One region of the Rummeliibacillus sp. NPDC094406 genome, then DNA from elsewhere that is predicted to be linked to it. Evidence: riboswitches for the same ligand, from Rfam matches in the RefSeq annotation. Region 1 holds a riboswitch; each other region holds the start of a gene.
The links. A riboswitch is a leader RNA that binds a small molecule or an ion and turns the genes downstream of it on or off. The one in region 1 is predicted to bind cobalamin.
Positions count from the first base shown of each region.

Region 2: linked by a shared signal. The riboswitch ahead of ACIQ4I_RS14425 (ABC transporter substrate-binding protein) and the one ahead of ACIQ4I_RS01870 (energy-coupling factor ABC transporter permease) in region 1 are both predicted to bind cobalamin.
Region 3: linked by a shared signal. The riboswitch ahead of cobT (nicotinate-nucleotide--dimethylbenzimidazole phosphoribosyltransferase) and the one ahead of ACIQ4I_RS01870 (energy-coupling factor ABC transporter permease) in region 1 are both predicted to bind cobalamin.
Region 4: linked by a shared signal. The riboswitch ahead of ACIQ4I_RS14910 (ribonucleoside-diphosphate reductase subunit alpha) and the one ahead of ACIQ4I_RS01870 (energy-coupling factor ABC transporter permease) in region 1 are both predicted to bind cobalamin.

Region 1 covers NZ_JBIWGZ010000001.1:380,349-383,520, forward strand. Annotated here, with positions in the region: gene cbiQ (cobalt ECF transporter T component CbiQ) at 1-680, opposite strand, end outside; gene ACIQ4I_RS01865 (energy-coupling factor ABC transporter substrate-binding protein) at 667-975, opposite strand; gene ACIQ4I_RS01870 (energy-coupling factor ABC transporter permease) at 972-1,733, opposite strand; cobalamin riboswitch at 1,910-2,094, opposite strand; cobalamin riboswitch at 2,333-2,524, shown strand; gene ACIQ4I_RS01875 ((2Fe-2S) ferredoxin domain-containing protein) at 2,685-3,050, shown strand; gene cobJ (precorrin-3B C(17)-methyltransferase) at 3,071-3,172, shown strand, end outside.
Region 2 covers NZ_JBIWGZ010000005.1:132,572-135,743, forward strand. Annotated here, with positions in the region: gene ACIQ4I_RS14420 (FecCD family ABC transporter permease) at 1-441, opposite strand, end outside; gene ACIQ4I_RS14425 (ABC transporter substrate-binding protein) at 486-1,454, opposite strand; cobalamin riboswitch at 1,555-1,749, opposite strand; gene ACIQ4I_RS14430 (NADPH-dependent FMN reductase) at 1,902-2,441, opposite strand; gene ACIQ4I_RS14435 (DUF4822 domain-containing protein) at 2,606-3,157, shown strand.
Region 3 covers NZ_JBIWGZ010000001.1:56,078-59,249, forward strand. Annotated here, with positions in the region: gene ACIQ4I_RS00250 (P-loop NTPase family protein) at 149-676, opposite strand; gene ACIQ4I_RS00255 (hypothetical protein) at 870-1,556, shown strand; cobalamin riboswitch at 1,625-1,806, shown strand; gene cobT (nicotinate-nucleotide--dimethylbenzimidazole phosphoribosyltransferase) at 1,885-2,934, shown strand.
Region 4 covers NZ_JBIWGZ010000005.1:239,753-242,924, reverse strand. Annotated here, with positions in the region: gene ACIQ4I_RS14915 (undecaprenyl-diphosphate phosphatase) at 1-676, shown strand, start outside; cobalamin riboswitch at 1,199-1,376, shown strand; gene ACIQ4I_RS14910 (ribonucleoside-diphosphate reductase subunit alpha) at 1,543-3,172, shown strand, end outside.

The DNA of each region.
Region 1 (3,172 bases):
ATGGATTCATCGTAACCACGAGAATTCATAGCCATTGATAATTCCTTAGAACGCTGAAAAACATGGACAAATAAAGAAGAAATAAGCATTCCTAAAGAATGCAACCCTCTTTTAATTGAAAGATATCCAAGTCTTGAATTTTGTGATTGGAAAATTTCAAATGATTTCTCTAAAAAAACGAATATGAATCTATACGTAAGTTCGATTAATTCGATTAATAATTGAGGTACTCTACATTTTTTTAATACTTGCATTAAATCATGTACCGGTGTTGTTAAAGTTAAAAAATATAAACAACTTATACTGCTTAACACAGAAAAGAATAACTGAATGCTCATTTTGACACTTTGTGATGAAATATAAACAGACCAATCGAACAATTGAAATTGCCAAATTGCAGTATGAATAAGCTCAGGGTGTCGGGTAAACGATAGTAAAATACCAATCATACTACTTATCAGGAAAACGCCAGGGATACATAACATTTTCAAATAATATTGCCATGGAATTTTAGCTACCAATATTGTAAGTGAACTCATAACAAAAAATGTGATGAGTGAGATGAGCGCATCTTTTACGGTTAATGAAAATAATAATAGAAAAAAGGATAAAACGATTTTTTCTACTGGATGCGTCTTTACTAGGCGATTGATATAAGCATATTGATCAATGAGTAACATGCTTACCTTTGCCTTCTTTACTATCTTCTTTTTTGTGTCTTCCACGTGAGAAGCCGATGAAATAGCCGATAAAACCAGCACCTATAGCAGCTTGTAAACAAAATAATAAACTTTCAATTTCGCCACTTGGCGGTTCCCAAATGCTTGAGAACCAAGGTTTATAGGAAGAATCAATTTTCGTAATTGCTGCTTCAGCCTGATCATCCGATCCACCAAATTCCGCCCCTTTTTGGAAGAACAGTGGCAGAACAGCCAATATAACTACCATCGCGATTAATATTATATTTTTTTTCATGATTGTTCAGCACCTTTTTTAAAGACTTTCAAAGCTTTTAATTCTGCTAAATTGTATTTTTGTAAGAAGTTCATAATCACAACTGTAAGAATACCTTCACTAATTGCTAAAGGAATTTGAGTGAGAGCGAAAATACTGCTAAATTTAGTGAATGAAGCAAAGAAACCACCAACTTCAGATGGGAAAGCAAGTGCTAATTGGATAGATGTTACAACATAGGTACCCAAATCGCCAAGTGCAGCAGCTAAAAACACTGCCCAAGAAAATGAGAATCCTATTTTGGTAACACCCTTAAATACACCATATGAAATAAGTGGTCCTACGATTGCCATTGAAAAAGCATTAGCACCTAAAGTAGTTAGTCCACCGTGAGCTAGCAACAAAGCTTGGAATAAAAGTACTATAAAACCTACAATACTCATTGCAAACGGCCCAAATAAAACAGTACCAAGGCCAACACCAGTAGGATGAGAGCAGCTTCCTGTAACAGACGGAATTTTCAATGCAGATAATACGAATGCAAAAGCGCCTGATAAGCCTAACATCATTTTTGTTTCTGGGTTTTCTGCAATCGTTTTTCTAATAGAACGGAATCCAATTATTAAAAACGGAATGGTAACAGCCCACCAGAAAATTACCCATTCAACGGGTAAAAAACCTTCCATAATGTGCATGGCGAATGCAGGTTTTGGTATGATCAACAGTGCTAATAGGAAATATATTAGCTTCCAGTTTACTAAGTTCTTAAACTTAATCATTTAATCTTTCCTCCATTTTTATATTCAATTGTTCGTGAATTAACGAGATACACCTCCTAATAAACCAAACAGGACATAAAAAAACACTTCTTCCAACAGAAGAAGTGTTAACGAATAGTAAAACAATGCTTTGCAAAAAAGCATAGCTATACTCACACCTATCCTCGTAGGCTGATACAAATCCACACTTTATGGCAGGTCTCCTGGCTTAGAGTCTTCATTATGTTTTTACCTTCCCATCGTTGACAGTGGCATAGAAAAACATAACTCGTCTTTACAGTGGCGGGACCGCGTTTGTATTTCACAAACTTCCCTTTTCAGCTAAATCTCAATATTTAGCACCATAAAGTTTATTGAATTGTTAGATTACTAATCTAGTGTAGCATGGTTATATTTCCAATACTACTATATTTTTTACAAAGAAATTTTGCAAAAGAAAGATTGTCTTAAAAAAGATAAACTAATATAGTATTTAGAAATATTGTGCATAAATTTCAACAGTAACGTTCTGTAAAATGGACTTGAATAAAAAAATCTATTTCAAATTGTCTGGAAATAGTATATGATTATGTCAGTTTTTAATTTTACTATATTATACAATTTCATATTATTTTAAAAGTGCCCTTGTAATTTCACAAAGGGATAATAGGGAAATCGGTTAGAATCCGATGCAGCCCCCGCTACTGTAACATGGATGAAATGATACATACTCACTGGTCGAAGAAGACTGGGAAGAGATCAGAGTAAGATGAAGTGTAAGCCAGGAAACCTGCTTTTAAAAACAGAAGTACGATACTTTTCGGAGGGAAAGGTAAAGACTATAAGAGCAGAATGTCATTTTATATTTGGCTATTTTTCTGAATTATCTAGTTTTTAAACCTTAATTCTTGGAATTAAGGTTTTTTATTTTCCTTTTTTCTCCATCTTATTTTAATTAATTGGAGGTTGAATATGACAACTTGGAATTTATCTGGGATGAAAAGTCATTTATTCATTTGTAATGGAAGTTCTTGCATGAAGAAAGGTGCAGAAGAAATTACGCTAGCAATTCGTGAAGAAATTGCACAACTAGGTATGGATGAACAAATCCATACCACTAGAACACGATGTAATGGCCGTTGTAAAGATGCATGCATTGTAATTGCTTATCCACAAGGGAGTTGGTACAAAGCATCAACAACTGATATTGGCCGTGGGATTGTAAAAGATTGTATAGAGCAACAAAATGAACAACATACAATTTATCGTATGGAAAATGGTGAAATGATATTAAATCCAGAGGTCGCGTCCATTACAGGAATCGATAAAAACAAATAATTTGTAAAGGAGAGGTTTGCATGACATCACAAGGGAAACTTTATGTCGTTGGTTTTGGTCCTGGGGATTTTAAACATATTACAACGAGAGCAGTGGAAGCGCTTCAGGATAGTGATTTTATC
Region 2 (3,172 bases), on a different contig from region 1:
CAATGATATCACGGAACTTAAAAAAGAACTCACAATAATCCCTGTTAAAATAAGGGTTTCCATTTTCATCGTACGATCGACTAATTTAGCAAACCCTAAAACAACAAACATTGCAAAGAGCGCCCCTATCATGCTGAAAGTTGGTAATGTGAAGATACCTAAAATAGGGGTTGAAATACTGAAAAAGAGCGTCATCACGGCGCCTACTGAGGCACCTGATGACACTCCTAACGTGTATGGATCTGCAAGTGGATTTTTTAACAATCCTTGAAAGGCAGTTCCTGCAACGGCTAATGCTGCTCCAACAAGTCCTGCTAAAATTACTCTAGGCATTCGAATGTTCCATAAAATATTCGTTGCTGTTTCATCCACTCCAATATTCCATAACGTACTGATTGGCACCTTTACGGAACCAACGGAAATACCGAGCCATATACTCATCAATAGGATGATTACAGCTACGATATAACCGACTATGATCTTTTTCACTTAAACGCCTCTGGGTAAACAGCCTTCGCTACTTCCTCTAACCCTTCAGCAAGGCGAGGACCTGTACGAGCTGTTAAATTTTGATCTACTAGCACAACTGCGTTATTTTTAACAGCAGTAATACTGTCAAAGCCTGGACGTTTTTTTACTTTCTCTACGATATTTGGAACATAATCTTCCATCACAATAATAGTATCGGGATTACGTTTGACAATTTGCTCTGGATCAATTTTAAACCAACCTGATTGATCATCCGCAACATTTTTTATATTCGCTAAGTTGAAGATTTCTTGCATAAATGTATCTTTACCTGCTGTGTAAATATTAGGTACATCTGATGTTTCAACAAAAGCAGTACGTTGTTTAACATTCGCTACTTTATCTTGTACTTCTTTTACTTTCGCTTTCATATCAGCAACGATTTTATCCGCTTTTTGTGGTTGATTTGTAATTTGACCGATTTGTTTGATGGTGTCATATGTTTCTTCAAAGTTTGTTGCATTTTTTACGACAAAAACGGTAATCCCTGCATCTTTCAATTGTTGTAATCCCGATTCAATTGACTTTGCATTCGATTCATGTGCAAATACGACATCTGGTTTTAAGCTTAGTACTTTTTCAATGTTAATTTTCTGCATATCGCCTACTTTTTCTTTTTTGGTAGCAGCTTTTGGATAATCATCGTTATCACTTACACCAACGATTTTGTCGTCTAAACCTAGTGCGAATAAGATTTCTGTATTACTTGGGATCAGTGATACGATTTTTTTCGGTTCTTCTTTTAATTCTACCTCATTCCCAAGCGCATCTTTTACTGTCATAGGGTATGTAGCTGTTTTGTCCGTAGTTTGAGTAGTCTTTTCACTTTTTTCAGTTGATGATTTTTGAGTTTCGCTTTGATTGCATCCAACAAGTAGAACAAACGCCATTGTTAGTAAGAAACCCAGTTGCCAAATTTTTTTCACAAAAATGCCTCCTCCATAAAAAATGCCTCTCGTATTTTTGAGAGGCATCATGATTCCAGTATATTCAAGTACACTAGCACCCACTCTATCCTCGTAGTTATTTGGTGATCTGAGTTCGGCAGGTATCCTGGCTTGTGTTCATCGCGCATCGTGCCTTCCCAAAAAATCAATTCTTTTTAGTGGCCGTTTACGAGTTGCTCACACTTACAGTGGCGGGACCGCATCGGATTTTCACCGATTTCCCTTTTCACTCAACATTTGGTATATGTCGAGAACCGTACTTCTTTATATATTGAATTGTTTATCATTATACCGAATATTTGGTTTTTGTGAAAGATAAGTTTTGGCAATTGTTTTTTCTCTAAATAACAAATTACATATAAAATAAACAGCAGTTAGCTTCTCTTCTAGGAGATTTTACTGCTGTTCACGATTATCATGCATAAATTAATATTGTTTCATCCACTTTAAAAAGTTACCAACTATTTTATCTAAAAATTGAACCGTTCCTTCTTCTGTTAGATTTCCTGAATCATCAAATTTCGTGTGCACAGCCCCAATATATACATCATTGCCTATTAGTATTGGAGATGATAATCCTATTGAAAATAAAATGTCGCGTAAATGCATTTGTGCTTTCGCAGTTCCCAATACTCCCATCGAAGCACCCATAATCCAAGAAGGTTTACCAATCATGACTTGATCTACTCGTGATAGCCAATCGATTGCATTACCCAATACTCCCGGAATGGACCCATTATACTCTGGTGTTACCCAAAGTACCGCATCGGCAGCTTTTACCTTCGCTTTAAAATCTACAACAGATTGCGGTGGATCATTTTCGTTATCTTGATTGTACATAGGTAAATCATTTAAAGTTAAGACTTCCATGTCAAACTTATCTGCATTATGTTTTTTTACAAATTCAGCTAGTTTTTTGTTATATGAATCTTTTCGGATACTACCTACAATTGCAACAACTTTCATAATGATTCCTCCCAAAATAGAATTCAACATATCATTCTCTTTTTTATATTTTTTATACCTCCAGCTGGATTATCGCCACAATACTCAAAGAGGTTGAATGAGAAGTATTAAAACTCTATAAATTGGTAACATTGGTACTGGTAGTAAATTAAGGAGGCTGAAATATGAAAAAAGTATTGATGGTACTTGTCCTAGTAAATATGTTAATTTTATCTGCTTGTCAATGGCAAGGATTCGGTAAACAAGATATTACTACAGGTAGTAAAAATGGAACAAAAATACCCGTTAATTCAGAAGTAAAGGGTATTGAAGAGTCAACGTTAAATACAGGAGTAAAAATTGCAAAGATTCTCGGAAGTACAACTTGGCAAGGAACAAAAGTATATGATAAAAATAATAATGATTTAACACAACAAAACACAAACTTCATTGCCCTTGCAAAATATGACGATAAAACATCGAGATACGAATTCTATGATAAAACATCAAAAGATAGCCGCGATAATGGAACTTTCTTTATCACGAATAGTGGAAAATTTCGTATTCTCAAATCTAAATCTAAAGGAACACAAAGTGTTGTAGAGTTAACAGAAGTAACTGAGGAAAAATACACTTATAAAAGAATGGGGAAAGATGCAAACGGAAATGATGTAGAAGTTTTCGTGGAACATATACCTTATACCGAAGGTAAACTTGCTTTTTCTGAATCAGAATAAACATTAGAGGAAATG
Region 3 (3,172 bases), 320 kb from region 1:
TTACAGTTTCATTACAAATGTTTCATTTTATATATTTTGTATTTTATACTAAATAAAGATAAAAAAACTAGTATTCTGAGTCAATTTCATAATGCTTTTCTAGTTTAAAAACACGAATATTTTTCTGGATATACAATTTAATTTTGAATTATGAAATTGCCTCTTCTAACAACCTATTTAAATCCTTTTTTGATTTTATCAAAATCACTTTATCTTGATATTGATTAAGCGTTTCTTGGATTAAATGTTTGCCCTTTTTTTCGTGGAATTTACTCCACTCAAACATCTTTCTCAGCATTTTAAATGTAGGATTATAATTGGCTTGTTCAATTTTCAATAGTTGTTTTATAAATCGTTTATTGATTCTATACATTCTAGTGAAATACGAAGGCTCTAAATAGATAATACTGTCTGCTGATTTTAAACTTGGTGATGTCCACATCTGATAATGTGCACCTTCAATAACCCATTTTTGATTTTCTATGATTTGCTGTAAAATTGAATCTCTTTCATTTTCTGAGCGACGAATATCACCATTTTCTGAACGAATCCAAACGATGTTATCTAATTCAAAATGATTACATTGATTAATTAAAGCGATTTTTTTCGCTATCGTTGTTTTTCCACTTCCTACAGGTCCAATGATATGAATTTTTTGACCAAGAGATTTAATCATTTTCCACCTCCGCTAACTTTTTATGTCACACATGAGTATCCAAGCTTCTAATAGTTTTTAAATTAATCATACATAAATAGAAAAATATTTGTTGAATTTATCAAGGTTATTACCATATGTTACAATAAAATAAAGATAAAGGTAAATTTGCGAGAGGGAATGTAATACCAATAAATATACAAGGAGGAAAATGATGAAACTTAAAAGTGTCCTTGTAATAATTATTCTTAGTACGTTTCTAGCTTCTTGTAGTAAGCCAATAGGTTATTTTGGTAAATGTCCTGATGCCATAATAGAATGGGTAGATGTGTTAATGATTCATGGCATAAAATATGAGCACCATTTTCCGGAACCAACTGATGAAAGCAGTAATTTGAATGTTGAAAAGGGAAAGAAAATAGGCGAAGTTCTTTATAAAATGGCTGATAATGCGTGTAATAATCATAAGATGAAAAACGGAGATGCTGCCTTTATTGAAAAAGGAACAGCTATTTATGAAGTAAATGGATATCCATCATCTTTTCTCGTTTTAGCAGATAATAAGGTGTATGTATCGCATCAGAACAAAAAAGCTAAAACAGCAAAAGAATTGTATCCGCTAAAAGAATATGTCCAAAATATTTACATTGAAAGTACAGAAGATGGAAGAAGATTGCATACTTTTTCGTCTTCATCCAGGAAAGAATTTATTGAAGCATGGGATAATTTAATAGTAAAAGATGTCGATTATACTGACGAACCAATTTTTTTAGAAATAGAATTGAAAAATGGAGTAACTTTTAGGCTTATTTATTCTGAAAAATCGAATGTTTTCACTATTGGTGTAATGGGGAATGAAAAAATAAAAGAGATTATACAAAAAGAATTACAACAAAGCTAGAGATATTGAATTTCAAAAATAAGTACTATTGCTTTCTAACTAATTCCCTAGTAATATAATTAATAGAAAATTCAATAAAAGTATAAGGTGCCTTTAGCAAAAGGAGAATAGGGAATGAAGTGAAAGTCTTCAGCGGACCCGCCACTGTATAGGGGAGTTTGATCAGAAATGCCACTGGATATTTTTATCTGGGAAGGCTGATGAAATGTTGACCCCGAGCCAGGAGACCTGCCTTATTACTTGAATAGAACAGATGATGGAAAAGTCTGCGGTTTATTTGTAATGCAAATAAACTGCAGGCTTTTAATTTTATTCGGGAGAGATGAAAATGAACTTATTACAACAAACTATTGAAAAAATTGAAGACTTGGATCAAGAAATGATGGCAAAGGCTCAACATAGAGTGGACAACCTGATCAAACCCCCAAAAAGTCTAGGGAAATTGGAAAGTATCGCAATACAACTTTCAGGTATTACTGGAGAGAGTTTTCCTTCAATTGACCAAAAAGCAATTATTGTGATGTCAGCGGATCACGGTGTGTATGAAGAAGGCGTTACGAATAATCCACAAATAGTGACTTTTGAACAAACTTTAAATATTGCAAAAGGAATCACAGGTGTCGGGACAATCGTAAAGGTTTCAGGTGCTAAAATTGTGACAGTTGATATAGGAGTAAAAGAAGACATCCCAAGTGATGCTGGAGTCATTATCCGAAAAATAAAAAAAGGAACAGACAATATGGCAAAAGGTCCTGCTATGACAAGAGATGAAGCGATCAAAGCCTTAGAAGTGGGTATTGAAATTGCCACAACGGAAATACAAAATGGGGTTAATTTACTAGGGACAGGCGAAATGGGCATCGGCAATACGACACCAAGTACAGCGATATTATCTGTTTTAGCCAATTGCGATCCGAAAGAAATTACAGGTAGAGGCGCGGGGCTTGGGCAAGGTGGATTAGCACATAAAATAGATGTCATTCGAAATGCCATTGCAACAAACCAACCCAATCCAGCTGATGGTATTGATGTGCTGGCAAAAGTCGGGGGACTAGAAATCGCCGGAATGGCTGGCGTTATGCTTGCAGCTGCAGCGAATCGGGTACCTGTTGTAGTCGATGGTTTAATTTCCAGTGTTTCAGCTTTAATCGCAGCTTCTATTGAACCAAATGTGAAGGATTATCTTATAACTTCACATGCCACTGAAGAACCAGGGGGAATAATAGCCAGTGAACTTTTAGGCAAAGAACCGATGTTAATGATGGACATGTGTCTAGGTGAAGGTTCTGGAGCAGCTTTAGCCTTCCCAATTATCGAAGCAGCATGTAGCATGATGAAAAATATGCCGACTTTTGAAGAAGTGGGAATGGAGATTTAATAACCGGTGCCATTCACTTACTTAATTCATATCATTTCAATTGATTACTAACAAAATCCCAACTATCTATTTCCAGTCATGGTTGTAGGTTTGTGAAAAAGTTTGATCAAAACGATCGGCGAGGTCAATTCAGTGAAGTGCATTCAGAGTCCTGCGGAAACGCGAGCCATAGAGACCCCACAGCGTAGCGAGGAGGCTCGTCGGTTCGCCCGCGGAAAGCGAAGCTGATTCCACTTCA
Region 4 (3,172 bases), on a different contig from region 1:
ATTTAAAATTGTTATTCAGTTAGGATCCATCCTAGCTGTTGTTGTGGTCATGTGGAAACGAATGCTGAGCCTTGTTGGTTTATATAAAATAGAAGGGCAAAAACCACATCATCGATTCAATTTATTACATGTTATTATTGGCGTAATTCCTGCAGGTGTATTAGGTGTATTATTAGAGAATTTTATCGATAGTCATTTATTTGGTATTAAACCCGTTATCTTTAGTCTGTTCGTTGGAGCAATATTTATGATTATAGCAGATAAATTTGGACCAAAGAGACCGAAAGTTACTTCATTAGATGATTTATCCTATGCACAAGCCTTTAAAATCGGCCTAATTCAATGCTTATCATTATGGCCAGGTTTTTCACGTTCTGGTGCAACTATTTCCGGTGGGGTATTACTTGGTTTAGACCACCGTACAGCATCAGATTTCACGTTTATCATGGCAGTACCAATTATGGCAGGTGCAAGTCTTTTATCACTTCTTAAACACTGGGATCAAATTAATTTCGGCGACATGGGCTTCTATGTAACTGGCTTTATCAGTGCATTCGTCTTTGCGCTTATTTCAATTAAGTTCTTCTTAAAATTAGTATCAAGAGTAAAATTAGTTCCATTTGCGATTTATCGTATAGTATTGGCAATCGTACTTGCTATTATCGTATTTATGTAAGAAAAAAGGGCCTTAAAGGTTCTTTAGTCTGTAGACAAACTCGAAGAATTTCGAGTTTGTCTACAGACTTTTTTCTTTTACAATATATAGATAGATAAATATAACCCGTTGATTTCCACTGCGGGCGAACACTTTATGCGGGTGGGGCCAAACCATTTTCGGTATATGATGTAGAAGTTAAAGATGACACATATCAATACGCAATTAAAATCGATGCAAAAACTGGAGATGTTCTAAGTAATAAAGATTACGAAGATTAGAGATTCAATAAAAAAGAAAAATTGGTATTGAAATAATCTTGTCAATAGGAGTCGCTTTAAAAAAATGCCTATGAAGGGCAGCTTTCCTCAGCTATTGGGTATGCTACAAAGCTATTTGATATAGAACAAATATAATTAAGAATCTAGTATATTCAAAAATATATGTTCACTTGGTAGTTCTTTTTCTTTAATTGTGCAATTCTGCTTGTCTAAGACAAACACAATATGTTAGATTATATATATTATAAAAACACAATATATAGTATAAAGACGATAATTGGTACCAGCAATGGTGTAAAAGGGAATTCGGTTCAATGCCGAAGCTGTCCCCGCAACTGTAGGTGTGGACATTTGTCAAAAAGCCACTGAGCAATGCTTGGGAAGGATGACAAAATGGATGAAACACAAGCCAGTAGACCTGCCAAATTTTCGTTTTGCGACACTTTCTTCGGGGGTTGAGAAGTGGGGGCAAATAATTGCAGCACATTCATTCACTGTTATGTGGAATTTTTTTGCTGTGATTTTGTTTCCATTTCAACTAGAGCGACTGTTCTGCCGATGAAGGCGAACAGTCGCTTTTATTTTGTGTAAAAAGGAGACGACGATATGGTAACAATAATAGATGAAAAAGAAACAGTATTGCAGCGATTAGAGGCTGAATTTGGCAAAGAGGAAATGAGTCCTTTACGACGTAAGCATGAACGTTTTGTGCATAAACATCCTGATGCGGCAGATGGAGAATGGACTAGAGCACTAGCATTAGATGCATTAAGCTTTCTAGATGAAAACGAACCCTATTGGACATTTGCTGCTGCACGTCTATTACTAATGGAAATCTATCAAAAAGCTGCTGTTGAGCGACAAGTTACTGTAGAAGATGTCTATAAAGTATTTCCAGAACAAGTACATAAACTAGTTGGAAAAGGTCTCTATAATCCGGTGTTAGTAGAAGCTTATTCAGAAGACGAACTACAACAACTGGCCTTCACAATAGAGTCAAAACGGGATGAACTTTTTACATATATAGGACTAAAAACATTAATAGATCGATATGTGACACGTGATTTTGATAAAACGCCAATTGAACTACCACAGGAACGCTGGATGGTCATTGCTATGACGTTAATGCAAAATGAAAAAGAAGATCGTATTGAAAAAGTAAAAGAAGCTTATTGGGCGATGAGTAATCTGTATATGACAACAGCAACACCTACATTATCAAATGCCGGAAAGACACACGGACAATTATCAAGCTGCTTTATCGATACAGTAGATGATAGTTTGCAAGGTATTTACGATTCCAATACAGATGTTGCGACACTTTCTAAATTTGGTGGTGGTATTGGGGTATATATGGGTAAAGTCCGTAGCCGTGGTGCGTCTATTCGTGGATTTAAAGGTGCATCTAGCGGTGTAATTCCATGGATCAAGCAATTAAATAATACAGCCGTATCGGTAGACCAGCTTGGACAACGTCAAGGAGCGATTGCGGTTTACTTGGATGTCTGGCATAAAGATATTTTTTCATTCCTTGATTTGAAATTAAATAATGGTGATGAACGCATGCGTGCACATGATATTTTCACAGGTGTATGTCTACCAGATATTTTCATGGAAGCAGTAGAAAATCGTGATGATTGGTATTTGTTTGACCCTTATGAAGTACGTTCCCTTATGGGATTTGGATTAGAAGATTGTTATGATGAAAAACGCGGCGAAGGTTCATTCCGTGCAAACTACTTAGCATGTGTGCAAAATACTTTATTGTCACGTGAAGCCGTACCAGCAATTGATATTATGAAAAGAATTATGCGCAGTCAGTTAGAAACAGGCGTACCATTTATGTTCTATCGTGATGAGGTTAACCGTAAAAATCCAAACAAACATAAAGGCATGATTTACTCATCTAATTTGTGTACAGAAATCGCACAAAATATGTCACCAACAGAATTTGAGTCAGTAGAACTTGAAAATGATATGATCGTCACTCGCCGTAAACCAGGAGATTTTGTTGTATGTAATCTATCTTCTATTAACTTGGGTAGAGCAATACCAGCAAATGTATTAGAACGCTTAATTCCAATTCAAGTACGTATGCTTGATAATGTGATTGATTTAAATGCAATCCCAGTAAAACAAGCGGCTCATACGAATGCACGTTATCGTGGAATTGGCCTTGGTACATTTGGTTGGCATCATCTACTTGCTACTTCAGGTATTGCTTGGGAGTCGGAAG